Regions from separate parts of the Streptomyces coelicoflavus genome, predicted to be linked through region 1. Evidence: predicted binding sites of a transcription regulator. Region 1 holds the regulator's gene; the other holds the start of a gene.
The links. Region 1 encodes HrcA, which represses chaperone genes, less so after heat shock. Its sites were predicted from a motif close to TTNGCACTCNGNNNNNCNGAGTGCNAA; they were not measured.
Positions count from the first base shown of each region.

Region 2: the regulator HrcA is predicted to act here: its motif matches at 10,413-10,439, upstream of groES (co-chaperone GroES).

Region 1 covers NZ_CP108218.1:5,634,043-5,649,161, forward strand. The annotation lists gene lepA (translation elongation factor 4) at 1-205, shown strand, start outside; gene OHA99_RS25075 (AMP-dependent synthetase/ligase) at 529-2,406, shown strand; gene OHA99_RS25080 (SpoIIE family protein phosphatase) at 2,641-4,911, shown strand; gene hemW (radical SAM family heme chaperone HemW) at 5,024-6,256, shown strand; gene OHA99_RS25090 (DUF3097 domain-containing protein) at 6,383-7,195, opposite strand; gene OHA99_RS25095 (MBL fold metallo-hydrolase) at 7,230-7,973, opposite strand; gene hrcA (heat-inducible transcriptional repressor HrcA) at 8,139-9,155, shown strand; gene dnaJ (molecular chaperone DnaJ) at 9,156-10,292, shown strand; gene OHA99_RS25110 (nitronate monooxygenase) at 10,529-11,623, shown strand; gene OHA99_RS25115 (16S rRNA (uracil(1498)-N(3))-methyltransferase) at 11,620-12,369, shown strand; gene OHA99_RS25120 (hypothetical protein) at 12,499-12,876, opposite strand; gene OHA99_RS25125 (hypothetical protein) at 12,976-13,464, shown strand; gene OHA99_RS25130 (S41 family peptidase) at 13,531-15,119, shown strand, end outside.
Region 2 covers NZ_CP108218.1:3,315,074-3,330,192, reverse strand. The annotation lists gene OHA99_RS14560 (hypothetical protein) at 1-268, opposite strand, end outside; gene tsaB (tRNA (adenosine(37)-N6)-threonylcarbamoyltransferase complex dimerization subunit type 1 TsaB) at 474-1,127, shown strand; gene rimI (ribosomal protein S18-alanine N-acetyltransferase) at 1,124-1,657, shown strand; gene tsaD (tRNA (adenosine(37)-N6)-threonylcarbamoyltransferase complex transferase subunit TsaD) at 1,650-2,789, shown strand; partial or broken gene OHA99_RS14540 (hypothetical protein) at 2,786-3,040, shown strand; gene OHA99_RS14535 (LacI family DNA-binding transcriptional regulator) at 3,217-4,266, shown strand; gene OHA99_RS14530 (LCP family protein) at 4,399-5,436, shown strand; gene OHA99_RS14525 (YciI family protein) at 5,547-5,903, shown strand; gene OHA99_RS14520 (RNA polymerase sigma factor) at 5,965-7,224, shown strand; gene OHA99_RS14515 (THUMP-like domain-containing protein) at 7,229-8,419, opposite strand; gene OHA99_RS14510 (polysaccharide deacetylase family protein) at 8,510-9,478, shown strand; gene OHA99_RS14505 (polysaccharide deacetylase family protein) at 9,475-10,221, shown strand; gene groES (co-chaperone GroES) at 10,586-10,894, shown strand; gene groL (chaperonin GroEL) at 11,039-12,664, shown strand; gene OHA99_RS14490 (hypothetical protein) at 12,856-14,124, opposite strand.

The DNA.
Region 1 (15,119 bases):
CCGCGAGACCATCCGCGCCATCCGCAAGGACGTCCTCGCCAAGTGCTACGGCGGTGACATCTCCCGCAAGCGGAAGCTGCTGGAGAAGCAGAAGGAAGGCAAGAAGCGGATGAAGATGGTGGGTTCCGTGGAGGTTCCGCAGGAGGCCTTCATCGCGGTGCTGTCCAGCGACGACAGCGCGGGGTCGGGCAAGGGCAAGAAGTAGCCGCCGCGCCGCACGCCGAGTCCGGCCAAAACGGACACCGAGGGGCCCGTCGTACGAAAGTGCGGCGGGTCTCTTCGCATGTCACGGGCTGGCCTCTGTAGGAAATGACAGGGCGCGGGCTCTTACGTCGGGGCCGGTCGCCCCTTACCCTGATGCCTGCCCCTTAGTTACTCGTGAGTTAAACAAGTGATCGGGCAACAGTCCGACGCGCCGCTTGACCACGGCCCGAACAACCGCCCGAGAGTGAATCCAGCCGCACCTGAGCCAGCCGCAACGAGCCAGCCGCAACAGCCAGCCGCACCGTCGCGGGCCCGGAGGATGTCGTGAGCGACACACAGACACTGATCGAGAACCGTCCGCCCTCCGTGGCGGGACTCTTCCTGGAGCGGGTGGCCGCCACGCCGGACGCCGAGGCGTACCGCTACCCGGTGCCGCCGGCCTCGGGCGAGGGCCCCGACGACTGGCAGTCGCTGACCTGGGCGCAGGCCGCCGAGCGGGTCTACGCGATCGCGGCCGGCCTGGTCGAGCTGGGCGTGCAGCCGGAGCAGCGGGTGGCGCTGGCCGCCTCCACCCGGCTGGAGTGGATCCTCACCGACCTCGGCATCATGTGCGCCGGCGCGGCGACGACCACCGTCTACCCGCAGACCAACGCCGATGAATCGGCGTACATCCTCTCCGACTCCGAGAGCCGGGTGCTGATCGCGGAGGACGCCGCGCAGCTGGCCAAGGCGAGGGAGAAGCGGGCCGAGCTGCCCGACCTCACCCACGTGGTCGTGATCGACGCGGCCGGCGCCGACACCTCCGAGGACTGGATCCTCACCCTCGACGACCTGGAGCGCCGGGGCGCGGCCCGCCTGGAGACCGACCCGCAGCTGATCAAGGAGCGGGTCGGCGCGCTCACCAAGGACCAGCTCGCCACCCTCATCTACACCTCCGGCACCACCGGCCGGCCCAAGGGCGTCCGCCTCCCGCACGACAACTGGGCGTACATGGCGAAGGCCATCGCCGCGACCGGCCTGTGCACCAAGGACGACGTGCAGTACCTGTGGCTGCCGCTCGCCCACGTCTTCGGCAAGGTGCTGACCTCCGGCCAGATCGAGGTCGGCCACGTCACCGCCGTCGACGGCCGCGTCGACAAGATCATCGAGAACCTGCCGGTCGTGCAGCCGACCTACATGGCGGCCGTGCCCCGCATCTTCGAGAAGGTCTACAACGGCGTCGCCGCCAAGGCCCGCGCGGGCGGCGGGGCCAAGTACAAGATCTTCCAGTGGGCCGCGGAGATCGCCCGCGAGTACGCCAAGGTCACCCAGGACAACTTCAAGCGCACCGGCACCGCGAGCGCCCCCGCCGGCCTGCGCACCAAGCACGCCGTCGCCGACAGGCTCGTCTACGCCAAGATCCGCGAGGCCTTCGGCGGCCGCCTGCGCGCCTGCGTCTCCGGCTCGGCGGCCCTCGCCCCCGAGATCGGCTACTTCTTCGCCGGCGCCGGCATCCACATCCTGGAGGGGTACGGCCTCACCGAGTCCTCCGCCGCCTCCTTCGTCAACCCCGGCGAGGCCTACCGCACCGGCACGGTCGGCAAGCCGCTGCCCGGCACCGAGGTGCGCATCGCGGAGGACGGCGAGATCCTGCTGCGCGGCCCCGGCATCATGGAGGGCTACCACAAGCTCCCCGAGAAGACCGCCGAGGTCCTCGAGTCCGACGGCTGGTTCCACACCGGCGACATCGGCGAGCTGTCGCCCGACGGCTACCTGCGCATCACCGACCGCAAGAAGGACCTCATCAAGACGTCCGGCGGCAAGTACATCGCGCCGGCCGAGGTCGAGGGCCAGTTCAAGGCGGTCTGCCCCTACGTCTCCAACATCCTGGTGCACGGCGCCGACCGGAACTTCTGCACCGCGCTCATCGCCCTCGACGAGGTCGCGATCACGGGGTGGGCCAAGGAGAACGGTCTCGAGGGCAGGCCGTACGCCGAGATCGTCGCGGCGCCCGCGACCGTCGAGATGGTCGACGGCTACGTCAAGCAGCTCAACGAGGGCCTCCAGCGCTGGCAGACCATCAAGAAGTTCCGCCTCCTGCCCCGCGACCTCGACGTCGAGCACGGCGAGATCACCCCGAGCCTCAAGCTGAAGCGGCCGGTGGTGGAGCGGGAGTACAAGAACCTGATCGAGGAGATGTACGAGGGCTCACGCGAGGCGTAGCCGCCAGGGCTGCCCGCAGCCCCATGAGGTGCGCTGCCCGCCGCCGTTCGCGCGGCAGATGTTCGAAGACGGCCGGTTTCCGTTCGGATTCCGGCCGTCTTCGAATGTTCGCCTAGCACGGTTCTCACCCATCGCGGCCCACTTCGGTAACTCCGCGCTTATGGACTGGGCCGGTCTGTCACTCTGTCGGCATCGAGTGTGAGGAATTCGCACGAACTGCCCGGGGAGACGTCCATGGGGGCCATTCCGACGCAGCGGGAGACCGTCTCCCGCGCCGGCGCGGCGCCCGCGCGCGCCGCCGAGGCATCGGCCGAGGGCTCTGGCGGCGGCTCCTTCGGCGAGGGCTTCGGCGAGGGCTTCGAGGAGTGCGCGCGGGCGCGCGTGACCCTGCTCGGCAGTTCCCTGGCGCCGGGCGCCGCCCGCGCGATGGCGCGCGACGCGCTCGCCGACTGGTCCGCGCTCGGCCTGCCCGGCACGGAGCGCCTGACCGAGCACCTCGTCGCCGACGCCCTGGTCGTCGTCAGTGAGCTGGTCACCAACGCCGTCGTGCACGCCGGCACCGACGTCGAGGTGGGCCTGCGGGCGGAGGCGACCGGCACCCTCGTCGTCGAGGTCGCGGACCGGCACCCCTCCCGTGCTCCGAGGGGCGGCGACCACGAGACACCGCACGAGCCCGCCGAGTACGGGCGCGGCCTGCGGCTCGTCGCCGCGCTCGCGGAGTCCTGGGGCATCACCTACCGCCCGGGCACCAAGACGGTGTGGGCGCGGCTGCCGGCCCCCGGCACGGAGCCCGCCGACGGTGTGGGCAGCGGTGGCGGTGCGGGGGCCGGTGCCGGTGTGGGCAGCGGTGGCGGTGCGGGGGCCGGTGCCGATGGTGGGGTCGGCGAGGGCGCGGCCGTCCGGCCGGGCGTGGAGGCGGTCGAGCCGGCCGGGAGCGCGGAGCGGGCCGAGGCCTGCGCCGCAGGGCGTCGGGGAACGCCGTCCACGGGCACGGCGGAGCCGGAGCCGGGAGCCCCCGGCGGCCCGGACGGCGCGTCCGGTGCGCTGCCCGGAAGGCCCGGCCGGCGCCGCTCCCGCGACCGGGAGTGGCTGGGCCGCGGCGCCCTGTCCTTCCTCGCCGAGGCCTCCGACCTCCTGGCCGGGCAGCTCGACGAGGACCTGGTGGCCTCGCTCACCGGCCAGCTGATCGTGCCCCGGCTCGCCGACTGGTGCGGGGTGTGGCTGGAGGACGAGACCCTGGGCCGGGGCGCCTGGAGCGACGACTCCGGGGCGTCCGTCGGCGCCCGGCTGGCCCGCGTGTGGCACGCGGGCGAGGGGCACCTCGACGAACTGCGCGCGGCCCTGGAAAAGGAGCCGCCCCGCCCGCGCGACCCGTGGCGCTCGGGCCCCGTCGGCCACCCCTGGCCCGGCGAGGCACTCGGCACGCACGGCACCGCGCTCGCCTACCGCCTGGTCGCCGGCGGCCGGCCACTGGGCACCCTGGTCATCGGACGGGCCGACCCAGCGGGCGTCCCGGGCACCCAGGGCACCGGGGATGCCTTGGGAGCCCAGGGCGACCCGGGCGACCCGAGCGCCCAAGGCAGCCCGGCCGGCCCGGACACCTGTGACGCCAGTGGCTTCCCCGGCTTCCCCGACGAGATCACCGGGCTGGTCGAGGATCTCAGCCGCCGGGTGGCGCTGGCCATCGGCGCCGCCCGCCAGTACGCCCGGCAGGCCACCATCAGCGCCGTGCTCCAGCGCGGCCTGCTGCCCGGCGCCGTCGCGGAGATCCCCGGCGTGCGCAGCGCCCTCGTCTACGAACCGCGCGACAAGGGCGGCCCCAGCGGCGACTTCTACGACCTCTTCCCGGCCGGCGACGGCCGCTGGTGCTTCGCCGTGGGCGACGTCCAGGGCAAGGGCCCCGAGGCCGCCGTCGTCATCGGGCTCGCCCGGCCCTGGCTGCGGCTGCTGGCCCGCGAGCAGTACGGCGTCCCCGACGTCCTCGACCGCCTCAACCAGCTCCTCCTCGACGACGCCACCGAGGCCGCCGACGCCGCCGCCCGCGCCCTGGTCGCCGCCGGAGGCCCACCGGTTGCCCCGGGCGACGGACCGCAGACCCGGTTCCTCTCCCTGCTCTACGGCGAGCTGGTCCCCTTCGACGGCGGCGTCCGCTGCACCCTCGCGTCCGCCGGACACCCGCTGCCGCTGCTCCTCGGGCCCGACGGCACGGTGTCCGCCGTCGCGTGCCCGCAGACCCTGCTCGGCGTCGTCGAGGACGCGACGTACGTCAGCGAGACCTTCGAGCTGCGGTCCGGCGACACCCTGCTGTGCGTCACGGACGGGGTCACGGAGCGGCGCAGCGGCTCCCGCCAGTTCGACGACGACGACGGGCTCGCCGAGGCACTGGCCGGCTGCACGGGCCTGGACGCCGAGCTGGTCGCCGAGCGGATCCGGCGGCTGGTGCACGAGTTCGGGCCCCGGCCCCCGGAGGACGACCTGGCCCTGCTGGTGCTCCAGGCGCAGTGAGCGGGCGGGCGCGGCTTCAGGCCGGCTCGGGGATTCGGCCGGGGCAGGGGACCGGTCGGGCCGGGGACTGCGCCGGACGGGGGATCCGGCCGGGTGCGGGACAATGGAAGGCATGCCCTCCGCACTCCCCGACGGCGAGCCCGTCCCCGCCGACGGTGCCCTGCCCGCGTCCGCGCTCGCCGGGGCCGCCGACCGCCCCCTCGGTTTCTACCTGCACGTGCCGTACTGCGCGACCCGCTGCGGCTACTGCGACTTCAACACCTACACCGCGACCGAGCTGCGCGGCACCGGCGGCGTCCTCGCCTCCCGCGACAACTACGCCGACACGCTCGTCGACGAGGTCCGCCTGGCCCGCAAGGTGCTCGGCGACGACCCCCGCGAGGTGCGCACGGTCTTCGTCGGCGGCGGTACGCCCACCCTGCTGGCCGCCGGTGACCTGGTGCGGATGCTGGGGGCGATCCGCGACGAGTTCGGCCTGGCGCCGGACGCGGAGATCACGACGGAGGCCAACCCGGAGTCGGTCGACCCGGCGTACCTCGCGACCCTCCGCGAGGGCGGCTTCAACCGGATCTCCTTCGGCATGCAGAGCGCCAAGCAGCACGTCCTGAAGATCCTGGACCGCACCCACACCCCCGGCCGCCCCGAGGCCTGCGTCGCCGAGGCCCGCGCGGCCGGCTTCGACCACGTCAACCTCGACCTGATCTACGGCACCCCCGGCGAGTCCGACGACGACTGGCGCGCCTCCCTGGACGCCGCGCTCGGCGCCGGACCCGACCACGTCTCGGCGTACGCCCTGATCGTCGAGGAGGGCACCCAGCTCGCCCGGCGCATCCGGCGCGGCGAGGTCCCCATGACCGACGACGACGTGCACGCCGACCGGTACCTGATCGCGGAGGAGACCCTGTCCGCGGCGGGCTACGACTGGTACGAGGTCTCCAACTGGGCCACCTCCGACGCCGGGCGCTGCCTGCACAACGAGCTGTACTGGCGGGGCGCCGACTGGTGGGGCGCGGGACCGGGCGCGCACTCCCACGTGGGGGGCGTGCGGTGGTGGAACGTGAAGCATCCCGGGGCCTACGCGGGCGCACTGGCGGCGGGGAAGTCGCCGGGCGCGGGGCGCGAGGTCCTCACGGACGAGGACCGGCGGGTGGAGCGCATCCTGCTGGAGCTGCGGCTGCGGGAGGGCGTCCCGCTGTCGCTGCTGCGGGAAGCGGGGCTCGCGGCGTCGCGGCGGGCGCTGTCGGAGGGGCTGCTGGAGGAAGGGCCGTACGAGGCGGGGAGTGCGGTGCTGACGCTGCGCGGGCGACTGCTGGCGGACGCGGTGGTGCGGGACCTGGTGGACTGACGGGGTTTCTTCTCGCCCCGCCGCCCCTTCCCGTCCCGACCCCGGGGGCGCTGCCCCCGGACCCCCGCTCCTCAAACGCCGGAGGGGCTGAGAAGAGCGGCGTCCCGGCTGAGAAGAGCCGGGGTCCTACGCCGTCACGAAATCGATCAGCTCCTCCACCCGCCCCAGCAGCTCCGGCTCCAGGTCCTTGTACGAGCTCACCCGCGCCAGGATCGCCTGCCACACCGCGCCCGTGTTCTCCGACGGCCAGCCCAGGGCCCGGCAGACCCCCGTCTTCCAGTCCTGACCGCGCGGCACCCGGGGCCAGGCGTCGATGCCGACCGACGCCGGCTTCACGGCCTCCCAGATGTCGATGTACGGGTGGCCCACGACCAGCGCGTGCTCGCTCGTCACCGCCTCCGCGATGCGCCACTCCTTCGAACCCGGCACCAGATGGTCCACCAGGACGCCCAGCCGTGCGTCGGGGCCGGGGGCGAAGTCGGCGACGATCGACGGGAGGTCGTCCACGCCGCCCAGGTACTCCACGACGACGCCCTCGATGCGCAGGTCGTCGCCCCAGACCTTCTCGACCAGCTCGGCGTCGTGCCGCCCCTCGACGTAGATGCGCCCGGCGCGCGCCACCCGCGCCCGTGCGCCGGGGACGGCGACCGAACCGGACGCCGTACGGGAGGGGGCGGAGCGTGCCGGACCGGAGGACGACGACGGCCGCACCAGCGTCACCACCCGCCCCTCCAACAGGAAGCCGCGCGGTTCCAGCGGGAAGACGCGGTGCTTGCCGAAGCGGTCCTCCAGGGTCACCGTGCCCGCCTCGCAGCGGATCACCGCGCCGCAGAACCCGGTGCCGGGCTCCTCCACCACCAGGCCGGGATCGGCCGGCACCTCGGGGACGGGCTGCGGTTTCTTCCACGGAGGGGTCAGGTCGGCGGAGTACTGGCGCATTCTGCCGACGATACGAGAAACGCCCGCGCCTTGATCAGCGCGACACGCCGAACCGGGCGGCCAGCGCGTCCCGTTGGGCCCGGACGAACGCCGCGTCCACCACCGCTCCGTGACCGGGGACGTACAGCGCGTCCGAACCGCCCAGCTCCAGCAGCCGGTCCAGTGCGGCAGGCCAGCGCGCCGGTACGGCGTCGGGGCCCGCCTGCGGCTCGCCGGACTCCTCGACCAGGTCGCCGCAGAACAGGACATCCGGGGAGCCCGGCACCAGCACCGCCAGGTCGTGCCCGGTGTGCCCCGGGCCCACGTCGGCCAGCAGGACCTGCCGTCCACCGCCCAGGTCGAGCGGGTGCTCGCCCCGGACTTCGTGCCGGACAGGGGAGAGCGCCTCGGCCGCCTCCCGCGCCGCCCCGGCGTCCAGCCCCTCCGCCACCGCGTCCGCGCGCAGCGCCTCCCGCCCCTGTCCGCCCGGCGCGAACAGCGCACCCGCGCCCGTCGCGCCGTGCGCGCCGTACACCTCCGCGTCCGTGAACGCCGCCGCGCCGAAGACGTGGTCGAAATGCGGGTGGGTCAGCGCGAGATGTGTCACACGCCGCCCGGCGAGCCGCCGCACCGCCTCCCGCAACCGGGCGCCCTCCGCCAGGCTCGACCCCGCGTCCACCATCAGCGCCGCGTCCGAGCCGAGCACCAGCCCCGTCGTGCAGTCCCAGCCCGGCAGCCGGCACCGCCTCACACCCTCCGCCAGCCGCTCCCAGCCCAGCTCTTCCCAAGTCACCGTCACGGCGACGACGCTAACGGCATCGTCACGGCCTTGCCGGGGGCGTACCCCACGGCCGTACACTGGGCCGGGGAAGTCTGGCACTCGCGAGCCGTGAGTGCCAGGGCAGACAGGTCAAGGCGGGCCAGACAGGCCGAAACGGGCGGACGAAGCTGGAGGTGTGCGCGAGTGCTCAGTGAACGCAGGCTTCAGGTGCTGCGCGCCATCGTCCAGGACTACGTCGGCACCGAGGAACCGGTCGGCTCCAAGGCTCTCACCGAGCGGCACAACCTCGGCGTCTCCCCGGCCACCGTGCGCAACGACATGGCGGCCCTGGAGGACGAGGGTTTCATCGCCCAGCCGCACACCAGTGCCGGGCGCATCCCGACCGACAAGGGCTACCGGCTCTTCGTCGACAAGCTGGCCGGCGTCAAGCCGATGACCGCGCCCGAGCGGCGTGCCATCCAGAACTTCCTGGAGGGCGCCGTCGACCTCGACGACGTCGTGGCCCGCACGGTGCGGCTGCTCGCGCAGCTGACCCGGCAGGTCGCCGTCGTGCAGTACCCGTCGCTGACCCGCTCGACGGTGCGGCACGTGGAGCTGCTCTCGCTCGCGCCCGCGCGCCTGATGCTCGTGCTGATCACGGACACCGGCCGGGTCGAGCAGCGGATGGTCGACTGCCCGGCGCCGTTCGGCGAGGCGTCGCTGGCCGATCTGCGGGCGCGGCTCAACAGCCGGGTCGCGGGGCGCCGTTTCACGGATGTGCCGGCTCTGGTGGAAGATCTGGCGGAGCCCTTCGAGGCCGAGGATCGCGGTACGGTCTCCACCGTGCTCTCCACTCTCCTGGAGACGCTGGTCGAGGAGAACGAGGAGCGGCTGATGATCGGCGGCACCGCCAATCTGACCCGCTTCGGGCACGACTTCCCCTTGGTGATCCGGCCGGTGCTGGAAGCCCTTGAGGAGCAGGTCGTGCTCCTCAAGCTGCTCGGCGAGGCGAAGGATCCGGGCGTGACCGTCCGAATCGGTCACGAGAACGCCCACGAGGGACTCAACTCAACGTCCGTCGTGTCGGTCGGCTACGGTTCGGGCGGCGAGGCGGTTGCCAAGCTCGGCGTGGTCGGACCGACCCGCATGGATTACCCGGGAACGATGGGAGCGGTACGCGCAGTGGCACGGTACGTCGGACAGATCCTGGCGGAGTCGTAGGTGGCCACGGACTACTACGCCGTACTCGGCGTGCGCCGCGACGCTTCCCAGGACGAGATCAAGAAGGCGTTCCGGAGGCTCGCCCGCGAGCTGCACCCGGACGTCAACCCCGATCCGAAGACCCAGGAGCGGTTCAAGGAGATCAACGCCGCCTACGAGGTGCTGTCGGACCCGCAGAAGAAGCAGGTCTACGACCTCGGCGGCGACCCGCTCTCGCAGGCGGGCGGCGGCGGGGCCGGCGGCTTCGGCGCGGGCGGCTTCGGGAACTTCTCGGACATCATGGACGCGTTCTTCGGTACGGCGTCGCAGCGCGGGCCGCGCTCGCGCACCCGCCGGGGCCAGGACGCGATGATCCGCATCGAGGTCGAGCTGGACGAGGCGGCCTTCGGCACGACCAAGGACATCCAGGTCGACACCGCGGTCGTCTGCAACACCTGCAACGGCGAGGGCGCGGCGCCCGGCACGTCGGCCCAGACGTGTGACATGTGCCGCGGCCGCGGCGAGGTCTCGCAGGTCACCCGGTCCTTCCTGGGCCAGGTCATGACCTCGCGGCCCTGCCCGCAGTGCCAGGGCTTCGGCACCGTGGTCCCCACCCCGTGCCCCGAGTGCGCGGGCGACGGCCGGGTCCGCTCCCGTCGCACCCTGACCGTGAAGATCCCGGCCGGTGTCGACAACGGCACCCGGATCCAGCTCGCGGGCGAGGGCGAGGTCGGCCCCGGCGGCGGTCCCGCCGGCGACCTGTACGTGGAGATCCACGAGCTGCCCCACTCGACCTTCCAGCGGCGCGGCGACGACCTGCACTGCACGGTCACCATCCCGATGACGGCGGCGGCCCTCGGCACGAAGGTGCCGCTGGAGACCCTCGACGGCATGGAGGAGGTCGACATCCGCCCGGGCACCCAGTCCGGCCAGTCGATCCCGAAGCACGGCCGGGGCGTCACCCACCTGCGCGGCGGCGGCCGCGGCGACCTCATCGTCCACGTCGAGGTCACCACCCCGGGCAAGCTCGACCCCGAACAGGAACGCCTCCTGCGCGAGCTGGCCAAGCTCCGCGGCGAGGAACGCCCGACGGGGCAGTTCCAGCCGGGGCAGCAAGGGTTGTTCTCGCGGCTGAAGGACGCGTTCAACGGGCGCTGACGGAGAGCTTGGCGGGCGTCGGTTTGCTGCGCGGGTGCGGGCGGCGGCCGGGGTCTGCCGGGGGTCCGGGGGTCGCCCCCGGGCAGGCACAGTCAGCCGGGGCAGCAGGGGTTGTTCTCGCGGCTGAAGGACGCGTTCAACGGGCGCTGAGGTCCCTCCGGGATGCGGATGCTCCTGGCGTATGCCAACGGAAGCCCGGATTCGGACTTGTGCGGAGGACGTGACAACATGCCGTCATGTCCTCCGCACTGACCGATCTCTTCCCCTACCCGATCGTGCAGGCGCCCATGGCGGGCGGCGTCTCCGTGCCGCAGCTCGCGGCCGCGGTGTGCGAGGCGGGCGGGCTGGGCTTCCTGGCCGCCGGGTACAAGACCGCGGACGGGATGTACCAGGAGATCAAGCATCTGCGGGGACTGACCAGCCGCCCCTTCGGCGTCAACCTCTTCCTCCCGCAGCCGGAGACGGCCGACCCCGCCGCCGTCGACGTCTACGCCCACCAGCTGGCCGGCGAGGCCGCCTGGTACGAGACGGAGCTGGGCGACCCCGACAGCGGCCGGGACGACGGCTACGACACCAAGCTCGCCGTACTCCTCGACAACCCCGTACCGGTGGTGTCCTTCCACTTCGGCGTGCCCAGCCGTGAGGTCGTCGACTCCCTGCACCGCGTGGGGACCTTCGCCCTGGTCAGCGCCACCACCGCGGACGAGGCCCGGGCCGTCGAGCAGTCCGGCGCCGACGCGGTGATCGCGCAGGGCGCCGAGGCCGGTGGGCACCAGGGCACCCACCGGGACAACCCGGAGACCGGCGGCTCGGGCACCGGGCTGCTGTCGCTGGTCGCCCAGGTCCGGGAGGCGGTCGGCCTGCCGATCGTCGCCGCCGGCGGCATCATGCGCGGCGGCCAGATCGCCGCGGTCCTCGCGGCCGGCGCGAGCGCGGCCCAGCTCGGCACCGCCTTCCTCGCCACCCCCGAGTCCGGCGCGCACGACCTGCACAAGCAGGCGCTGACCAACCCGCTGTTCGTCCGCACCGAACTCACCCGCGCCTTCTCCGGCCGCCCCGCCCGCGCCCTGGTCAACCGCTTCCTGCGCGAGCACGGCCCCTACGCCCCCGCCGCCTACCCCGAGGTGCACCACCTCACCTCGCCGGTGCGCAAGGCGGCGGCGAAGGCGGGCGACGCGCAGGGCCTGGCGCTGTGGGCGGGACAGGGTCACCGGATGGCCCGGGAGCTGCCCGCCGGACAGCTCGTGGAGGTGCTGGCGGCCGAACTCGCCGCCGCCGGGACAGCGTTGTCGGGGTTGACGGGCTACCAGGCGGGAGGCGGCGGCCGATGACGGCACCGGTGTTCGTGGTCGACTCCCTGCGGCCCCAGGACCTGCCCGCGGGCGAGTACGTCCTCGACGGCCCCGAGGGACGCCACGCCGTCTCCGTGAAGCGGCTGCGGACGGGCGAGGACGTGGTCCTCACCGACGGACGCGGCCACTGGGCCGAGGGCGTCGTGAAGGCAGCCGAGGGCAAGGACCGCCTGGTCGTCACCGTCCCGGGCGGGGTGCGCGAGGAGCCCGCCGAGCAGCCCCGTATCACCGTCGTGCAGGCCCTGCCCAAGGGCGACCGCGGTGAGCTGGCCGTCGAGACGATGACCGAGGTCGGCGTCGACGCGGTCGTGCCCTGGGCGGCGTCCCGGTGCATCACGCAGTGGAAGGGCGAGCGCGGCCTGAAGGCGCTCGGCAAGTGGCGGGCGACGGCCCGGGAGGCCGGCAAGCAGTCCCGCCGGGTCCGCTTCCCCGACGTCGCGGACGCGGCGACGAGCAAGCAGGTTGCCTCACTTCTGGCCGAGGCCGACTTCGCCGCCGTACTCCACGAGAGCGGCGACGCGCCCCTGTCCGCCGCCGAACTCCCCGCCACCGGCGACATCGTGCTGGTCGTGGGCCCCGAAGGGGGCGTGTCCCCGGAGGAGTTGGCGCTCTTCGCCGAGGCCGGTGCGAGCCCCTACCGCCTGGGCCGCAGCGTCCTGCGCACCTCCACCGCGGGCACCGCCGCGACCGCCGTACTCCTGACCCGTACGGGCCGCTGGTCCTGACGGCGCCGAAAGCCGACGGGCCTCTGACGGGTGCCGGGTCCGGTCCTGCGACGGTGCCGGGTCCGGTCCTGTGACGGCCCCGGGTCCGGTTCTGTGACGGCGCCGGGTCCGGTTCTGTGACGGCCCCGGTCAGCCGTCGGTGGCGGCGACCACGGCGGGGAACAGCTCCCAGCCGTCCAGCTCCACCGGCCGGCCCCTGGGCCCGGGCAGCAGCCCCCGCCGCCCGGCCTCCTCGACCAACGCCCGTACGACACCGGGTTCGCGCAGGTTGAGCAGGTTGCCGCGGCCGTCCGCCACGCAGCCCTCGTACCAGTAGTCGCCCTCCGAGGTGTACCGGCCGGAGTCGGGCGCGCCCGCGAGAAGGACGAACCGGACGCGGACCCCGTCCCGGTAGAGCGTCAGTGCGTCCCGCCAGACGCCGTCGCGCCCCCGTTTCTGCCGGTGACTCCACAGCCAGGTGGTGCGTTCGTCCACGACGAGCCGGCGCTGCCTGCGGTCGTTGCCCATGGCGCCCACGGTAGTGAGGAGTGGCCGTATGCGCCCTACCTCCGGCCCCCGGACGGTGGGACGCTGCCCTTCATGTGGGAAATGAGGCGGATTCGGCGCATGGCTCCGGTGGTCGTCGGTGCGGCCGTCGCCGTCGGCGGGGCCGTGGCGTGCGAACCGGGCGGACTCGGCTCCGCGACGGTGGCGTACACCACCGACCAGACGGTGACCCGCGAACTGCAACGGCAGAAGGCGGAGGTGCGCTGGCTCACCTGCACCGCTTCCTACGGCGACAAGGGCACCACCGCCCCGGCGAGCGAGAACGCGGTCGCCTCCGTGCACTGCGAGGGCCGGACGGACGACGGCAAGGACATCACCGTCGACGGCAAGGTGACCAAGGTCGTCGACGGCGCCTGCGTGCGCGGGAACCTGACCGCGAAGGTGGACGGCAAGGAGTGGTTCCGGGTGCAGGGGCTGGGCAACTGCGACGCCACCAGCGCCCCGCCCGCCAACCGGCCCTCGCCGGACCGGCCCGGGCCCACCGTGACCGTCACCCGGACGATCTGGTGCCCGGACGACCCGCACTGCGGGCCGGTCGAGGGCAAGTAGGCGGACGGGCCCACGGCCGTGAAGTGATCCAAACCTCTGTCGGCGGGCCGCGCCCCTGCATAGGGTATGGGGGTGACTCAGCCCGCAGCGCCTGCCTACCTCCGCTTTCCGCACCCGCACGGCGAGTTGGTCGCCTTCACCGCCGAGGACGACGTGTGGCTCGCCCCGCTCGACGGCGGCCGTGCCTGGCGGGTCAGCGCCGACAACGTACCGGTGAACCACCCGCGCATCTCGCCCGACGGCACCACGGTCGCCTGGACCTCCACCCGCGACGGCGCACCCGAGGTGCACGTCGCGCCCGTCGAAGGCGGCCCCGCCAAGCGCCTCACCCACTGGGGCAGCATCAGGACCCAGGTACGCGGCTGGACCCCCGACGGCCGCGTCCTCGCCCTGAGCACCTACGGCCAGGCCAGCCTGCGCCGCAGCTGGGCCCGCGCCGTCCCGCTCGACGGCGGACCGGCCGCCACCCTGCCGTACGGGCCCGTCGGTGACGTCGCCCAGGGCCCGCACACCGTGCTGCTGTCCGCGCCGATGGGCCGCGAGGCCGCCTGGTGGAAGCGCTACCGGGGCGGCACGGCCGGCAAGCTGTGGATCGACGCCGAGGACGACGGCGAGTTCGTGCGCCTGCACGACGGCCTCGACGGCAACATCGAGTACCCCTTCTGGGTCGGCGACCGCATCGCCTTCCTCTCCGACCACGAGGGCACCGGTGCCCTCTACTCCTCCCTCGCCGACGGCTCCGACCTGCGCCGGCACACACCACTCGACGGTTTCTACGCCCGGCACGCCGCGACCGACGGCACCCGCGTCGTCTACTCCTGTGCCGGTGAACTGTGGACGCTGGACGACCTCGACGGCGCCGAGCCCCGACGGCTCGACATCCGGCTCGGCGGCGCCCGGGTCGACCTCCAGTCCTACCCGGTCAACGCCGCCCGCTGGTTCGGTTCGGCCTCCCCCGACCACACCGGGCGGGGCAGCGCCGTCGCCGTACGCGGCGGCGTGCACTGGGTCACCCACCGCTCCGGACCCGCCCGCGCCCTCGCGGTCACCCCGGGCGTGCGCACCCGGCTGCCGCGCACCTTCCGCGCCGACGGCGAGGAGTGGGTGGTGTGGGTGACGGACGCCGAGGGCGACGACGCCCTGGAGTTCGCGCCCGCCACCGGGCTCGCCCCCGGCGCCACCGCACGGCGCCTGGCCGCCGGGCAGCTCGGCCGGGTGCTGCACCTCGCCGTGGCCCCCGACGGCAGCCGCGTCGCCGTCGCCTCGCACGACGGGCGGGTCCTGCTCGTCGAGCGGGAGAGCGGCGAGGTCCGCGAGGTCGACCGCAGCGAGGACGGCGACGCCTCAGGCCTGGTCTTCTCGCCCGACTCCTCCTGGCTCGCCTGGTCCCACCCCGGCCCGGAGCCGCTGCGCCAGCTCAAGCTCGCCAACACCACCGACCTGTCGGTGAGCGAGGCGACCCCGCTGCGCTTCAAGGACTACTCGCCCGCCTTCACCCTGGACGGCAAGCACCTCGCCTTCCTCTCCACCCGCTCCTTCGACCCGGTCTACGACGAGCACGTCTTCGACCTGGCCTTCGTCGAGGGCGCCCGGCCCTACCTGATCACCCTCGCCGCGACCACGCCCTCGCCCTTCGGCCCGCAGCGCCACGGCCG
Region 2 (15,119 bases), 2.3 Mb from region 1:
GGACCTTGTTCGCCGGGCCGACCAGCCACACGCGGTCGTCGTCCACCGAGTACACCACCCGTTCACCCGTTCCGGACCCCGCGGGCAGGGCGTCGGGGTGCCGCCGGTCGCGCGGTGCCTTGACGGCGCCGGGGGCCGGGCTGACGGTCGCGCGGGAGCGGTCGAGGTCGGCCGGGGCGCTGACGGACGCCTGGTGGGCGAGGACGCCGACCGTCACGAAGGCCGCCGTGACGAGGCCGGTGACGATACCGGCGCTGCTGCTTGCCACTGGCGACCACCTCGTCGTCGTACTTCGTGCGACCTGCGTGCTCCGTGCTGCGTGCTGCGTGCACCGCGCTTCCGGGCGACGGTAGCAGTACGTGAGTGAGTGAACGCGGAGTGCGACACGAGGTGCGGGGGCGGGCCGGCCGCGCGTTCCCGGAGTTGTCCACAGGGCGTCCGGCGCGGACCGCGCGGCGCCGTAGGCTGTTTGCGTGCTCTTGCTCGCTCTGGATACCGCCACGCCCGCCGTGACCGTCGCGCTGCACGACGGTACGGACGTCATCGCCTCGTCGAGCCAGGTGGACGCCCGCCGCCACGGTGAGCTGCTGCTGCCCGCCGTCGACCGGGTGCTCGCCGAGGCCGGCCTGCGGCTCGACGCCGTCACCGCCGTCGTCGCCGGCACCGGTCCCGGCCCGTACACGGGGCTGCGCGTCGGCCTGATGACCGCGGACGCCTTCGGGCTCGCGCTCGGCGTGCCCGTGCACGGCGTGTGCACGCTGGACGGCCTCGCGTTCGCCGCCGACCTGGAGGGCCCCTTCGTGGTGGCGACCGACGCCCGCCGCAAGGAGGTCTACTGGGCGCGGTACGCCGACTCCCGCACCCGCCTCACCGACCCGGCCGTCGACCGCCCCGCCGACATCGCCGGGCAGGTGGCCGGCCTCCCGGCCGTCGGCGCGGGCGCGCTGCTGTACCCGGACACCTTCCCCCGGGCGCACGAGCCGGAGCACGTGTCCGCCGCCGCCCTGGCCCGGCTGGCCGCCGAGAGGCTCGCGGCGGGGGAGGAGCTGCCCGCGCCCCGGCCGCTGTATCTGCGCAGGCCCGACGCCCAGGTCCCCAAGAACTACAAGGTGGTCACCCCGAAGTGACCGAGCCAGCCACCGCCGAGTCCGCCCCCGCCGCGCTGCGCGAGATGCGCTGGTGGGACATCGACCCCGTGCTCCTCATGGAGCGCGAGCTGTTCCCGGAGGACGCCTGGTCCCGGGGGATGTTCTGGTCCGAGCTGGCCCACGCGCGCGGTCCGGGGGCCTCCCGGCGCTACCTGGTCGCCGAGGACGACGGCCGGGTCGTCGGCTACGCGGGCCTGGTCACCTCCGGCGAGCAGGCCGACGTGCAGACCATCGCCGTCGCCCGCGACCACTGGGGCACCGGGCTCGGGGCGCGGCTGCTGACCGAGCTGCTGCGCGCGGCGACCGACTTCGAGTGCGCCGAGGTGCTGCTCGAGTGCCGGGTGGACAACACCCGCGCCCAGCGGCTGTACGAGCGCTTCGGCTTCGAGCCCATCGGCTTCAGACGCGGCTACTACCAGCCGGGGAACGTGGACGCCCTGGTGATGCGCCTGACCGACCCCTCCACCTCCGTACCGGGAACCGAACGAGGAACCGACAACCATGGCTGACTCACGCGACGAGCCTCTCGTCCTCGGGATCGAGACCTCCTGCGACGAGACCGGCGTCGGTGTCGTGCGCGGCACCACCCTGCTGGCCGACGCCGTCGCGTCCAGCGTCGACGAGCACGCCCGCTTCGGCGGCGTCGTCCCGGAGGTGGCCAGCCGCGCCCACCTGGAGGCGATGGTGCCGACGATCGACCGCGCCCTGAAGGAGGCGGGGGTGAGCGCGCGCGACCTCGACGGCATCGCCGTCACCGCCGGACCCGGCCTCGCGGGTGCCCTGCTGGTCGGCGTCTCGGCGGCGAAGGCGTACGCCTACGCGCTCGGCAAGCCCCTGTACGGCGTCAACCACCTCGCCTCGCACATCTGCGTCGACCAGCTGGAACACGGCGCGCTGCCCGAGCCGACGATGGCCCTGCTGGTCTCCGGCGGGCACTCGTCCCTGCTGCTGTCCACGGACATCACCTCGGACGTCCGCCCCCTCGGCGCCACCATCGACGACGCGGCCGGCGAGGCCTTCGACAAGATCGCCCGGGTGCTGAACCTGGGCTTCCCCGGCGGCCCGGTCATCGACCGGTACGCGCGCGAGGGCGACCCGAACGCGATCGCCTTCCCGCGCGGTCTGACCGGCCCGCGCGACGCGGCGTACGACTTCTCCTTCTCCGGTCTGAAGACGGCCGTGGCCCGCTGGATCGAGGCGAAGCGGGCGGCGGGGGAGGAGGTGCCGGTGCGCGACGTGTCGGCCTCCTTCCAGGAGGCGGTCGTGGACGTGCTGACCCGCAAGGCGGTGCGGGCCTGCAAGGACGAGGGCGTCGACCACCTGATGATCGGCGGCGGCGTGGCCGCCAACTCGCGGCTGCGGGCCCTGGCCCAGGAGCGCTGCGAGGCGGCCGGGATCCGGCTGCGGGTGCCGCGCCCCAAGCTGTGCACGGACAACGGCGCCATGGTGGCCGCGCTCGGCGCCGAGATGGTCGCCCGCAACCGGGCCGCCTCCGACTGGGACCTGTCGGCCGACTCCTCCCTCCCGGTCACGGAACCGCACGTGCCGGGACAGGGCCACACGCACGACCACGGCACCGGTCACGGTCACCACGGCCACGATCACGTCCACGAAGTGAGCAAGGAGAACCTGTACTCGTGACCGTCGCGCTGATGTGGGAGGCGCGGGCGCTTCCCGGCCGGGGCGCGGAGCTGCTGGCCTGGGCCCGGGCACAGCCGCTCGCCGGCACCCCGGCCCGTCGGGAGACCCTGCGCGCCCCGCAGGACCGGGTCCTCGTCATCACCTGGTGGGACGCCCCGTACGACGCCGAACTCCCGGAGCTGCCCGAACCGGACGAGGGTCTGGTGGCGCGCGCGGTGCACCGCTGGCGGTTCGAGTCGGCCGACGGTGACACGGGCCGGCCGGCCGAGGGCGACGAGAGGCGGTCGGCCGAGGGCGAGGAGAGCCGGTCGGCCCGCGGTGAGGCAGACCGGTCGGTCGAATGATTCGGGTATCCCGGCGAATGTTCCGGAGAGCTTGCTGAGGCGACCCCTTCGTCATGCGGCCCCATGGGGTTACGATCGCCGCCATGACATCCCCGCAGCCCGCTGAAACCCCGACGCGAAAGCGGTCCGCGCAGACCGCGACCCTCGCCGAGATCGCGCGTGAGGCCGGTGTGTCCGCACCGACTGTTTCGAAGGTGCTCAACGGCCGTGCCGACGTCGCCCCCTCGACGCGGGCCCGCGTCGAGGAGCTGCTGCGTGTACACGGCTACCGGCGCAGGCGGGCCGAGTCGACCCGGTCGCCCCTGATCGACCTGGTCTTCCACGAGCTGGAGAGCGCCTGGGCGATGGAGGTCATCCGGGGCGTGGAGAACGTGGCCAGGGACACGGGGCTCAGCGTCGTGCTCTCCGAGAGCGCGGGCCGCCTCACACCCGGCCGGACCTGGGCCGACCAGGTCGCCGCCCGCCGCCCGCACGGCGTGATCCTCGTCCTGTCCGGCCTCGACGAGTCCCAGCGGGCGCTGCTCACCAGCCGTTCCATCCCGTTCGTGGTGATGGACCCGGCCGGCGACCCCGGCGCCGACGTGCCGTCCATCGGCGCCACCAACTGGCAGGGCGGCCTCGCCGCCACCCGGCACCTGGTCGACCTCGGCCACACCCGCATCGGCGCCATCAGCGGCCCCACCCGCATGATGTGCAGCCGCGCCCGCGTCGACGGCTACCGGGCCGCCCTGGAGACGGCCGGGCTGCCGGTCGACCCCGGCCTGATCGTGACCGGCGACTTCCACCACGAGGCCGGCTACCGGCAGGGCCTGGAACTGCTGCGCCGCCCGGACCGGCCGACCGCCGTCTTCGCCGGCAACGACCTCCAGGCGCTCGGGCTGTACGAGGCCGCCCGCGAGCTGGGGCTGCGCATCCCGCAGGACCTGAGCGTGGTCGGGTTCGACGACCTGCCGGTGGCCCGCTGGGTGGGGCCGCCGCTGACGACCGTACGGCAGCCGCTGATGGAGATGGCCGAGGCGGCGGCCCGGCTGGTGCTGGACCTCGGGCGGGACGACGGCTCCCCGACCGCGACCCGGGTGGAGCTGGCCACCAGCCTGGAGGTGCGCAGCAGTACGGCGTCGCCCCGGGAGTGACAAGCCGCCAGTCTGAGAATTTCCGCAGAAGTCCGGCTCACCTGTTCCAGTTTCAATAATTCGGACTTATGTTCCTTCCGGCGGGGCATTCGGTGGGGACGCGAACGGGACGGGCAGGGCGGGAGCTGACGCATGGCGGCGCGGGGCGGGCAGGACGGCCGGGACGGCCGCCGGAAGGGGCTCAGGGCGGCCGGCCTGGCCCTGACCGGCGCCCTGCTGCTCGGCGCCGGGGCGGCGGGCTGGGCCTACCTGCACCTGAACGGCAACATCAAGAGCGTCGACATCAACGGCGCGCTCGGCGACGACCGCCCCGCGCGCCCCGTCACCGTCCCCTCCGCCTCGCCCTCCGCGTCCCCGGTGCCCACCGGCGCCCTGAACCTCCTCGTCCTCGGCTCCGACTCGCGCAGCGGCGAGGAGAACCGGGAGCTGGGCGGCGGCGACAGCGGGGGAGCCCGCTCGGACACGGCGATGGTCGTCCACCTCGACGCGGGCCGCACCGCAGCCACCGTCGTCAGCATCCCGCGCGACACCCTCGTCGAGCGGCCCTCCTGCCCGCTGCCGTCCGGCGGCACGACCAGGGCGGCGAGCGGCGCGATGTTCAACACGGCCTACGAACTGGGCGGGCCGGTCTGCGCCGTGAAGACCGTCGAGTCGCTGACCGGCGTGCGCATGGACCACTACGTCGAGGTCGACTTCTCCGGCTTCGCCGACCTGGTCGACGCGCTCGGCGGGGTCACCGTCACCACGGACGTCGACATCGACGACGACAAGAGCCACCTGCACCTGGACGCCGGCACCCACCACCTCGACGGCACCGAGGCCCTCGGCCTGGCCCGCACCCGGTACGGACTGGAGGGCGGCAGCGACCTCGCCCGGATAGGACTCCAGCACAAGCTCGTCAAGGCGCTCCTCGAGCAGGTCTCGGCCACCGACCTGCTCACCGATCCCGCGCGCCTCTACCAGGTCGCCGACGCCCTCACCGGCAGCCTCACCACCGACACCGGCCTCGACTCGCTGGGCGAGCTGATGAACCTGGGCCGCAGCCTCGGCGGCCTGGAGGCGGACGACGTACGCACCTTGACGATGCCGGTGCTGCCCGCCCCCTCCGACCCCAACCGGGTCGTGGCGGACCAGCCGGACGCCGCGGAGCTGTGGGAATCGCTGCGCTGAGGGACGTCCCGGAGAATTCTCCCGGCGGGTGTCGATCCGCGGCCGGCCCGTTCGACGCAAGGGTGAGAGGCCGGGAGAAGCCCGGCGGCAGAACCACCCGAGGAGCCACCATGCCCCGCTACCTGTCCCTCATCCGCATCGAGGAGTCCGACGACCTCGCCGGTGGCCCCAGCCCCGAGCTGATCCAGCGGATGGAGAAGCTGATGGAGGAGATGACCAAGGCCGGCGTCCTGCTGGACACGGCCGGCCTGACCCCGACCAGTCAGGGCACCCGCGTCCACTACGAGGGCGGACAGCTCTCCGTCACCGACGGCCCCTTCACCGAGACCAAGGAGGTCGTCGGCGGCTACTCCCTCCTCCAGGCCAAGGACCGGGCCGAGGCGGTCGAGTGGACCAAGCGGTTCCTGAAGGTGCACGAGGACCACTGGACGGTCACCTGCGAGGTCCGCGAGCTGATGGAGGGCTGAGCCGACGCGGGGCCCGGTTCCCGCTTTGTCCCGGCGCCCCGAGGGTGTTGCATGGTGGGCTGTGGAAGCACAGCCCACCGCGGCCTTCGAAACCGTCTTCCGGCTCGAGTCGCCCCGTGTGATCGCCGGCGTCGCCCGGCTCGTCCGGGACGTCGGCATCGCCGAGGAACTCACCCAGGACGCCCTGGTCGCCGCCCTGGAGCAGTGGCCGAGGGACGGCGTGCCCGACAACCCGGGCGCCTGGCTCATGACCACCGCCCGCCGCCGCGCCGTCGACCTGATCCGGCGCCGGGAGACCTACGCCCGCAAGCTCGCCGAGCTCGGCCGGGACCTGCCCGTCTCGGCGCCCCCGCCCGAGGAGCCCGCCGACCCCGAGGACATCGACGACGACCTGCTGCGGCTGGTCTTCACCGCCTGCCACCCGGTGCTGTCCGCCGAGGCCCGCATCGCCCTGACCCTGCGCCTGCTCGGCGGCCTGACCACACCCGAGATCGCCCGCGCCTGCCTCGTACCCGAACCCACCGTCGCGCAGCGCATCGTCCGCGCCAAACGCACCCTGGCCAGGAAGAACGTCGCCTTCGAGGTGCCGTACGGCCCGGACCGCGCGGCCCGCCTCGGCTCGGTGCTCGAGGTCATCTACCTGATCTTCAACGAGGGCTACGCGGCCACCGCCGGCGACGACTGGCTCCGCCCCGCCCTGTGCGAGGACGCCCTGCGCCTGGCCCGCGTCCTGTCCGCCCTGATGCCGAAGGAACCCGAGGTCCACGGCCTGGCCGCGCTGCTGGAGTTCCAGTCCTCCCGCACCGCCGCCCGCACCGCCCCCGACGGCGAGCCGGTGCTGCTGCGGGACCAGAACCGCCGCCGCTGGAACCGCCTGCTCATCGCCCGCGGCATCACCGCCCTCGGCCACGCCCACGCCGCCACCGGCGCCGGAGGTCCGGGCCCGTACGCCCTCCAGGCCGCGATCGCCGCCTGCCACGCGACGGCCCTCACCTACGAGGAGACCGACTGGCCGCGCATCGCCACGCTCTACGGCCTGCTCGCGGCCCGCGCCCCGTCCCCGGTCGTCGAACTCAACCGCGCCGTCGCCGTCTCGATGGCCGAGGGCCCGGCCCCCGCCCTGGCCCTCGTCGACGCCCTCGCCGCAGAACCGGCCCTGCGCGACTACCACCTGCTCCCCAGCGTCCGGGGCGACCTCCTGCTCCGCCTGGACCGCACGGCCGAGGCCCGCGAGGAGTTCGAACGGGCCGCCGCCCTGACCCGCAACGCCCGCGAAAGCGCACTGTTGCGGCGCCGGGCGCGGGAGGCGGAGGCCCGCTAGCTGCCTACCGGACGGGGTGCCCGATCAGCATCGTCGGCGCCCCCGCGACCCGCGTCAGGAACACGGTCGCGGCGTTCGGCCCCTGCGGTTTGACCTTCTTGCGCAGCTCCTCCGGCTCGACCGCCGAGCCCCGCTTCTTCACGGTCAGCGTGCCGACCCCGCGCTCCCGCAGCAGCGCCTTCAGCTTCTTGACGTTGAACGGGAGCCGGTCGGTGATCTCGTAGGCGGTGGCGTACGGCGTGCGGTGCGCTTCGTCGGCGGTGACGTAGGCGATGGTCGGGTCGATCAGCCCGCCGTCCAGGTCCTCGGCCACCTCGGCGACGAGGTGGGCCCGGATGACGGCGCCGTCCGGCTCGTACAGGTACCGCCCGACCGGACGGGCTCCGGGGTCCGGCAGCATGGTCGCGGGCGTCGCGTAGATCCCCGCCCCGGCGGGCAGCAGCGTCGCCCGCCGCGCCCCCGGCGTCACGTCCGGGCCGAACCACAGCACGGCCTCCTTGACGTCCCCGCCGTCCGAGACCCACTCGGCCGTCGCCTCCGGGGGGATCGCCTCGTGGGGAATGCCGGGCGCGATCTTCAGCAGGCCGAGCGGCGCCCCGAGCACGGCGGACACGGCCCAGGACAGGGGCGGGGAGTACGCCTCCGGGTCGAAGATCCGGCCGCGCTTGGAGGAACGCCGGGCGGGGTCGACGAACACGGCGTCGTACCCGGCCGTGTCCACCTCCGTCACGTCGGCCTCGCGCACCTCGATCAGGTCGGCGAGCCCGAGCGCCTCGGCGTTGGCGCGGGCCGCCGCGGCGGTGACCGGGTCGTGGTCGACGGCGAGGACCCGGATCCCGGCGCGGGCGAACGCGATCGCGTCGCCGCCGATCCCGCAGCACAGGTCGGCGACGGACCGCACCCCGAGCGCCCGGAGGCTTTCCGCCCGGTACGCCGCCACACTCGCCCGCGTCGACTGCTCCACCCCGTTCGGAGTGAAGAACATCCGCCCGGCGTCCTCGGCCCCGAACTTCGCCACCGCCCGCTGCCGCAGCCGGGCCTGCCCCAGCGCCGCCGACACCAGCCCGGCGGGATGCGCGCGCCGCAGCCGGGTGGCGACCGCCAACTCCCGGGCGGGGTCGGTGTCGCGCACCTCGTCGAGGAGCGCGCGGCCTTCGGGGGTGAGCAGGGCGAGGAGGGAGTCCAGGTCGTTCACCGACTCATTGTGGGCCAGTCGGTGGACGGTGTGCCTCCGGCGCGGTGTCGGGCCGGGTTCGGCGGTCGGGGACTGCGAGGATCCGGCACCATGCGAGAAGTCGTACAAAATGACAAAAGTCGGGTGTCGCGTCGCGCGTCACGTCGCGTGTCCCGGGCACCTCGTCCCGCACTCCGCCGGCGCGCGGTGACCGCGACCGCCGTCCTGGCCGTCGCCGCCCTCGCCGGCGGCTGTGCGCAGGGCGACGGCCACGGGGAGGGGGGCGCCGCCGGCCGGCAGGGCCCGGAGGCCGCCGAGGCCCGCGCGGCCGGCGCCGCGGCCGAGGCGCGCGAGGCGCGGGCCGCCCTGGCCGCCGCCGCCAAGCGCTGGGACCTGAAGAAGGTCCCGCTGACGGCCCCCGCGCCCCCCGAGAAGAAGCCGGAGATCAAGGCCCGCGAGGGCTTCGAGGTCGACGGCCAGGAGGAGGACGGCCTCCCGCCGGTCTTCACCACGGTCCCCACCAAGGAGAAGGTCGTCTTCCTCACCATCGACGACGGTGCCGAGAAGGACCCGGCGTTCCTGAAGATGATGAGCGAGCTGAAGATCCCGTACACCGTCTTCCTCGCCGACGAGGAGATCAAGGACGACTACGGCTACTTCAAGAAGATGCAGGCCCGCGGCGTCACCCTCAACAACCACACCCTGAGCCACCCCTACCTCCCCGGCCTCTCCTACGAGGACCAGAAGCGGGAGATCTGCGGCATGCAGGACGTGATGGAGAAGCACTACGGCAAGCGCCCCACCCTCTTCCGACCGCCGTACGGCAACTACAACCGCGACACCCTGCGCGCCGCCAAGTCCTGCGGGATCGAGTACGCCCCGATCTGGAGCGAGGAGGTGTACGTCGACCACTGGGAGTACCGCGAGTGGGACCAGGACCTGCACCCCGGTGACATCGTCCTGACCCACTTCCGGGGCGAGAACGACTGGGACGGCACCATGACCGACATGGTCCGCCGCTTCCTGGACCGGATCACCGCCGACGGATACGCGGTGGCCCGCCTGGAGGACTACCTGTGAGGCGAGGGCGGTCCCGCCCGGCCGCCGCCCCGGCCGCCCTCCTGCTCCCGCTGCTCCTGCTGCTCCCGCTCACCGCCTGCGACCGGCTCGCCGCCGCCCCCGCCGAGCACGCGGCGGCGGCCGGGGACCCCGCCCAGGACGCCGACCGGGGCCGTCGGCTGCCGCCCGTCGTGGACCACGTCCGCACCGACGACCCCGTCGTCTTCCTCACCTACGACGACAGCGCCGAGCGCGACCCCGCCCTCACCGGTCTGATCCGCGAACGCCGGCTCCCGGTCACCCTGTTCCTCACCGACACCGTCGCCGGACCGGCGTACGGCGACCTCGCCCGGCTGCGCCCGTTCGGCGCGAGCCTGCAGAACCACACCCTCGACCACCGCTCCCTGCGCGGCCTGCCCTACGCCGGCCAGCGCGCCGAGATCTGCGGCCAGCAGACCAAGCTCAGGTCCCGCTTCGGCGTCCGCGCCCACCTCTTCCGCCCGCCGCACGGCACGTACGACACCACGACCCTGCGCGCCGCCGCCGACTGCGGCATCACCGCCCTGGTCCTGTGGCGCGCCACCCTCGACGCCGCGGGCGACCTCACCTACACCCGCGGCGACCACCGCCTCCACCCCGGCGACGTCATCGCCGTGGACCCGGACCACCCGACGGCCACGAACCTGACGGCCCGCACGGAACGTTTGCTGGACACGATCGAGGAGCAGGGGCTGAGGGTGGGCAACTTGGAGGACTACGTCTGACTTCTTGCCGCAGACCCGTGACCTCTCGACGCCGGTCGGCATCATCCGGCCCGTCCGGCGCTCGAGGACAAGGCCCGTTCAGGGCCGATGCGGGGGCCCGGGGGCGGCAGCCCCCAGCGACGCCCACACCCACGCAGGGTGCCTCCACAAACCGGCGTTCACCCGAAAACCCCGCCGACGCGCCGCCGGCATTGGCACTCCGCTTGACCGAGTGCTAATCGCAGTCATAGTCTCGGGTCTGGCACTCCCCACTGGAGAGTGCCAACTACGCGACGGGCAGGTCCGGCACCCGCGACGACGGATCCACCTGGTCGCCACCTCAGACAGTTAACCCCGTGAGATCTCCGAAGGGGGAGGTCGGATCGTGACGACCACCAGCTCCAAGGTTGCCATCAAGCCGCTCGAGGACCGCATTGTGGTCCAGCCGCTCGACGCCGAGCAGACCACGGCTTCGGGCCTGGTCATTCCGGACACCGCCAAGGAGAAGCCCCAGGAGGGCGTCGTCCTGGCCGTCGGCCCGGGCCGCTTCGAGGACGGCAACCGCCTTCCGCTCGACGTCAGCGTCGGCGACGTCGTGCTCTACAGCAAGTACGGCGGCACCGAGGTGAAGTACAACGGCGAGGAGTACCTCGTCCTCTCGGCCCGCGACGTGCTCGCGATCGTCGAGAAGTAGAAGCAGCTCTCAAGTAGCTCTTCACTTCACCGAAGCACCTTGCTTTCCAGCTGCGCCCCTGGCTCCCGCGACCATAAAAAGCCGGGCGTCGGGGGCGCAGTTGCCGTATAACCCCAAGATTTCCGGAAGAGGGCTCACGCTCCCATGGCGAAGATCCTGAAGTTCGACGAGGACGCCCGTCGCGCCCTCGAGCGCGGCGTCAACAAGCTCGCCGACACCGTGAAGGTGACGATCGGCCCCAAGGGCCGCAACGTCGTCATCGACAAGAAGTTCGGCGCCCCCACCATCACCAACGACGGCGTCACCATCGCCCGCGAGGTCGAGGTCGAGGACCCGTACGAGAACCTCGGCGCCCAGCTGGTGAAGGAGGTGGCGACCAAGACCAACGACATCGCGGGTGACGGCACCACCACCGCCACCGTGCTCGCCCAGGCGCTCGTGCGCGAGGGCCTGAAGAACGTCGCCGCGGGTGCCTCCCCGGCGCTGCTGAAGAAGGGCATCGACGCGGCCGTCGCCGCCGTGTCGGAAGACCTTCTCGCCACCGCCCGCCCGATCGACGAGAAGTCCGACATCGCCGCCGTGGCCGCGCTGTCCGCCCAGGACCAGCAGGTCGGCGAGCTGATCGCCGAGGCGATGGACAAGGTCGGCAAGGACGGTGTCATCACCGTCGAGGAGTCCAACACCTTCGGTCTGGAGCTGGACTTCACCGAGGGCATGGCCTTCGACAAGGGCTACCTGTCGCCGTACTTCGTGACGGACCAGGAGCGCATGGAGGCCGTCCTCGACGACCCATACATCCTGATCAACCAGGGCAAGATCTCCTCCATCGCGGACCTGCTGCCGCTGCTGGAGAAGGTCATCCAGGCCAACGCCTCCAAGCCGCTGCTGATCATCGCCGAGGACCTGGAGGGCGAGGCGCTCTCCACCCTCGTCGTCAACAAGATCCGCGGCACCTTCAACGCGGTGGCCGTCAAGGCCCCCGGCTTCGGCGACCGCCGCAAGGCGATGCTGCAGGACATGGCCGTCCTCACCGGCGCCACGGTCATCTCCGAGGAGGTCGGCCTCAAGCTCGACCAGGTCGGCCTCGAGGTGCTCGGCACCGCCCGCCGCATCACCGTCACCAAGGACGACACCACGATCGTCGACGGTGCCGGCAAGCGCGACGAGGTCCAGGGCCGCATCGCCCAGATCAAGGCCGAGATCGAGAACACGGACTCCGACTGGGACCGCGAGAAGCTCCAGGAGCGCCTCGCGAAGCTGGCCGGCGGCGTGTGCGTGATCAAGGTCGGTGCCGCCACCGAGGTGGAGCTGAAGGAGCGCAAGCACCGTCTGGAGGACGCCATCTCCGCGACCCGCGCCGCGGTCGAGGAGGGCATCGTCTCCGGTGGTGGCTCCGCGCTGGTCCACGCCGTCAAGGTGCTCGAGGGCAACCTCGGCAAGACCGGCGACGAGGCCACCGGTGTCGCGGTCGTCCGCCGCGCCGCCGTCGAGCCGCTGCGCTGGATCGCCGAGAACGCCGGCCTGGAGGGCTACGTCATCACCTCCAAGGTCGCCGAGCTCGACAAGGGCCAGGGCTTCAACGCCGCCACCGGCGAGTACGGCGACCTGGTCAAGGCCGGCGTCATCGACCCGGTGAAGGTCACCCGCTCCGCCCTGGAGAACGCCGCCTCCATCGCCTCCCTCCTGCTGACGACCGAGACCCTGGTCGTCGAGAAGAAGGAAGAGGAAGAGCCGGCCGCCGCGGGCCACGGCCACGGGCACGCCCACTGAGCGCTGCGCTGAGCTGAGCGAACGGTGCCCGGTCCCCTGCGGGGGGCCGGGCACCGTTGCTTTTGGGCGCCGTGCCGGGGGCGCGTCTGCCCTGTCGGGTTCGTAGCCGGGTGCGGCGCCGTTGTGGCTGGTCGCGCAGTTCCCCGCGCCCCTTGGGGGCGCTTGCCCTGACGTTGCTCAGTGACGAGCCGTCACAGCAGTCCGCTCAGCGGTAGTACGCGCTCGGCCAGCCGGCCCCGCAGCCGCCCGTCGGCGGCGTCCGCCTCCGCCGCGAGCCAGCCGGCGGCGACCAGCAGCCCCGCCTGCTCGGCGACGTCCTCGGGGCGCAGGCCGCAGAACTGGGCGACCTCGTCCAGCGCCAGACCGGCGTCCTCGTCGGCGCCTCCGAGACACCCGTCGGGACGGCTGTGGGCCGCGGTGTACACCGCGAGGAGCCTGGTGGCAGCCGCGGCCTTCTTCTTCCGCAGCTTCCGGTCGCCCACCACCTTCTGGGCCCACCCCGAGAGCCGCGCCCTGGTGACCTTGCCGAAGAAGAACGGGCGGGGCTGCGTGGGGATCAGCGTGGGCACCGTGACCTGGGTGGGCTCCTCGGGCCGGGACGTCAGCGCGTCGTCGGCGGTGACGTCCTCCGGCAGCAGCAGCCAGCCCACGTCGACGAGCTCCTGGAGCACCCGCTCGGCGTCGCCCTGCAACCAGCCGCCGAGGTCCTGCCCGGTGACGTTCCCGGTACCGGCGCGAGCGGCCCGCAGGGTGATCATCAGCACCGCGAGCCGGGCCTCGGCCTCGGGGCGGGGGGAGCCGACCCGTACGTGCTCGAGCACATTGCGGAGATGGACGCCCTGGCCCCGGGTCAGCAGCCGCTCGACCACCGGCCCCTCACCGTCCAGCAGGATGCCGCGCCGGTGGGCGTCCATCTCGCGGGTCGTCCGCGCCGCCGTCGCGGCCCGGTCCGCCTCCTCCCGCAGGGACGCGTCGCCGGTGACGTCGGCCCACGAGGCGAAGGCGCGGGCCTTGCGGTCGTGGAGTTCAGCGAGGACGGCGAGGTCCGGCTCGGGCCGCCGCTGGTAGGCGCGGAACGCGTCCCCGAGCTCGGTCAGCTCCACACGCAGCGCGTCGGGCTGGAGGTCGTCCGGCACGATCCGCTGCGCGACCTTCGCCCATCGTCCCGCCTTCCGAGCCTTCCGGGACTTGGCAGGGACGCCACCGGGCCCGGGACGCGGGGCGGGCCGGGCGAGCGGGACGGAGGCGGCCCCGGATTCGGCGACCCCGACGGCACCGGGACCGCCGGAGATCGATACCGCCGACGGAGCCCCACTCCCACCGCCCGGAGCGTCGGAGAACATCACCGTCCCCCCGCCGGTCACCGCCCCCAGGCCCCGGCCCGCCTTCACCCTGCCCGTACGCTCCCCGTCGGCGCCGTCGACGAACAGTCCGCCTCCGTCACCAGTGCCCGCGTTCACGTGATGCCGCCCTCTCCCTCGCCGAAACCTGCGACCTCCCGCCCGCTGCGGGCGCAGCCACCCGACGCTAAGTCGCAGCGGTCCCTCGCCAGGGGCAGACGGGGATAGACCACACGTTCGGGTGACGCCCCCGCCCAGGATCCGGAACTGGGCCATCCGGGTGACGTGCGCCCTGAGATCCGTGCCGTGCCGGTGAATTCAGAAGAACACCACTTCGCCCGCGCCGCCCTGCGCCACTACGAGGACTCCGCCTTCCTGACGGACGGAGCGCGGCTGCCGAACGCCGAGCTGCGCCGGTGCGACGCGCTCGGTGGTGATCGTCTCCGCAGGCCCCACGGGGTGGCTGCGCCTTCACCCGGGCCAAGCGGCAGCTCAAGGACGAGGGATTCGTGCACGAACGGCGGCTCCAGGGGGCCGGTGGGCTCTGGGTCACCCAACAGCTCGTCTCCAACGTGCCCTTGAGCGAGGCCAAAGCGCTCTAGCTGCTCGCCCAGATGGGAGAGCTGCCAGGTCAGGAGGCGAACGGCGTCGGAGGAGAGCCGGGAATGCCGGATGAGGTCGTGCGAGAACTGGGTGAAGGCGCGCGGGGGCGCGATAAAGTGCGGGCTGCGTTGAGTGAAGAAAGCTTTCGCTGACGGGCGTTCACTCACACGAGGCAACTTGCCCGCTCAAGGCCCATATCGACGGTGTTGACCGGGCGGTAGGGTGCGCGGGGCGTCCCGACAGCGGTGAAGGCAGAGGTTGCGGCGGCTCGGTATCAATCGCGCTTTCTCAATCAGCTTCTTCCCGAACTCCCGCTGCATGAAGGAGTTGGCAGTGATCTGCCCCGTGAACCCCCTGTCCCGATAATCGCCCCCGCCTAAACTGGTACACCGACCTTGGGCATGTGCCGAGAGGCCCTTCAAGGGCTCGTCAGCAGGGCACCGGAGGGTTGGTCCGAGCTCAGGTACGCCTACAGGTCCACGGTCGGGTTCAGCAACTCGGCCCTCGAATTC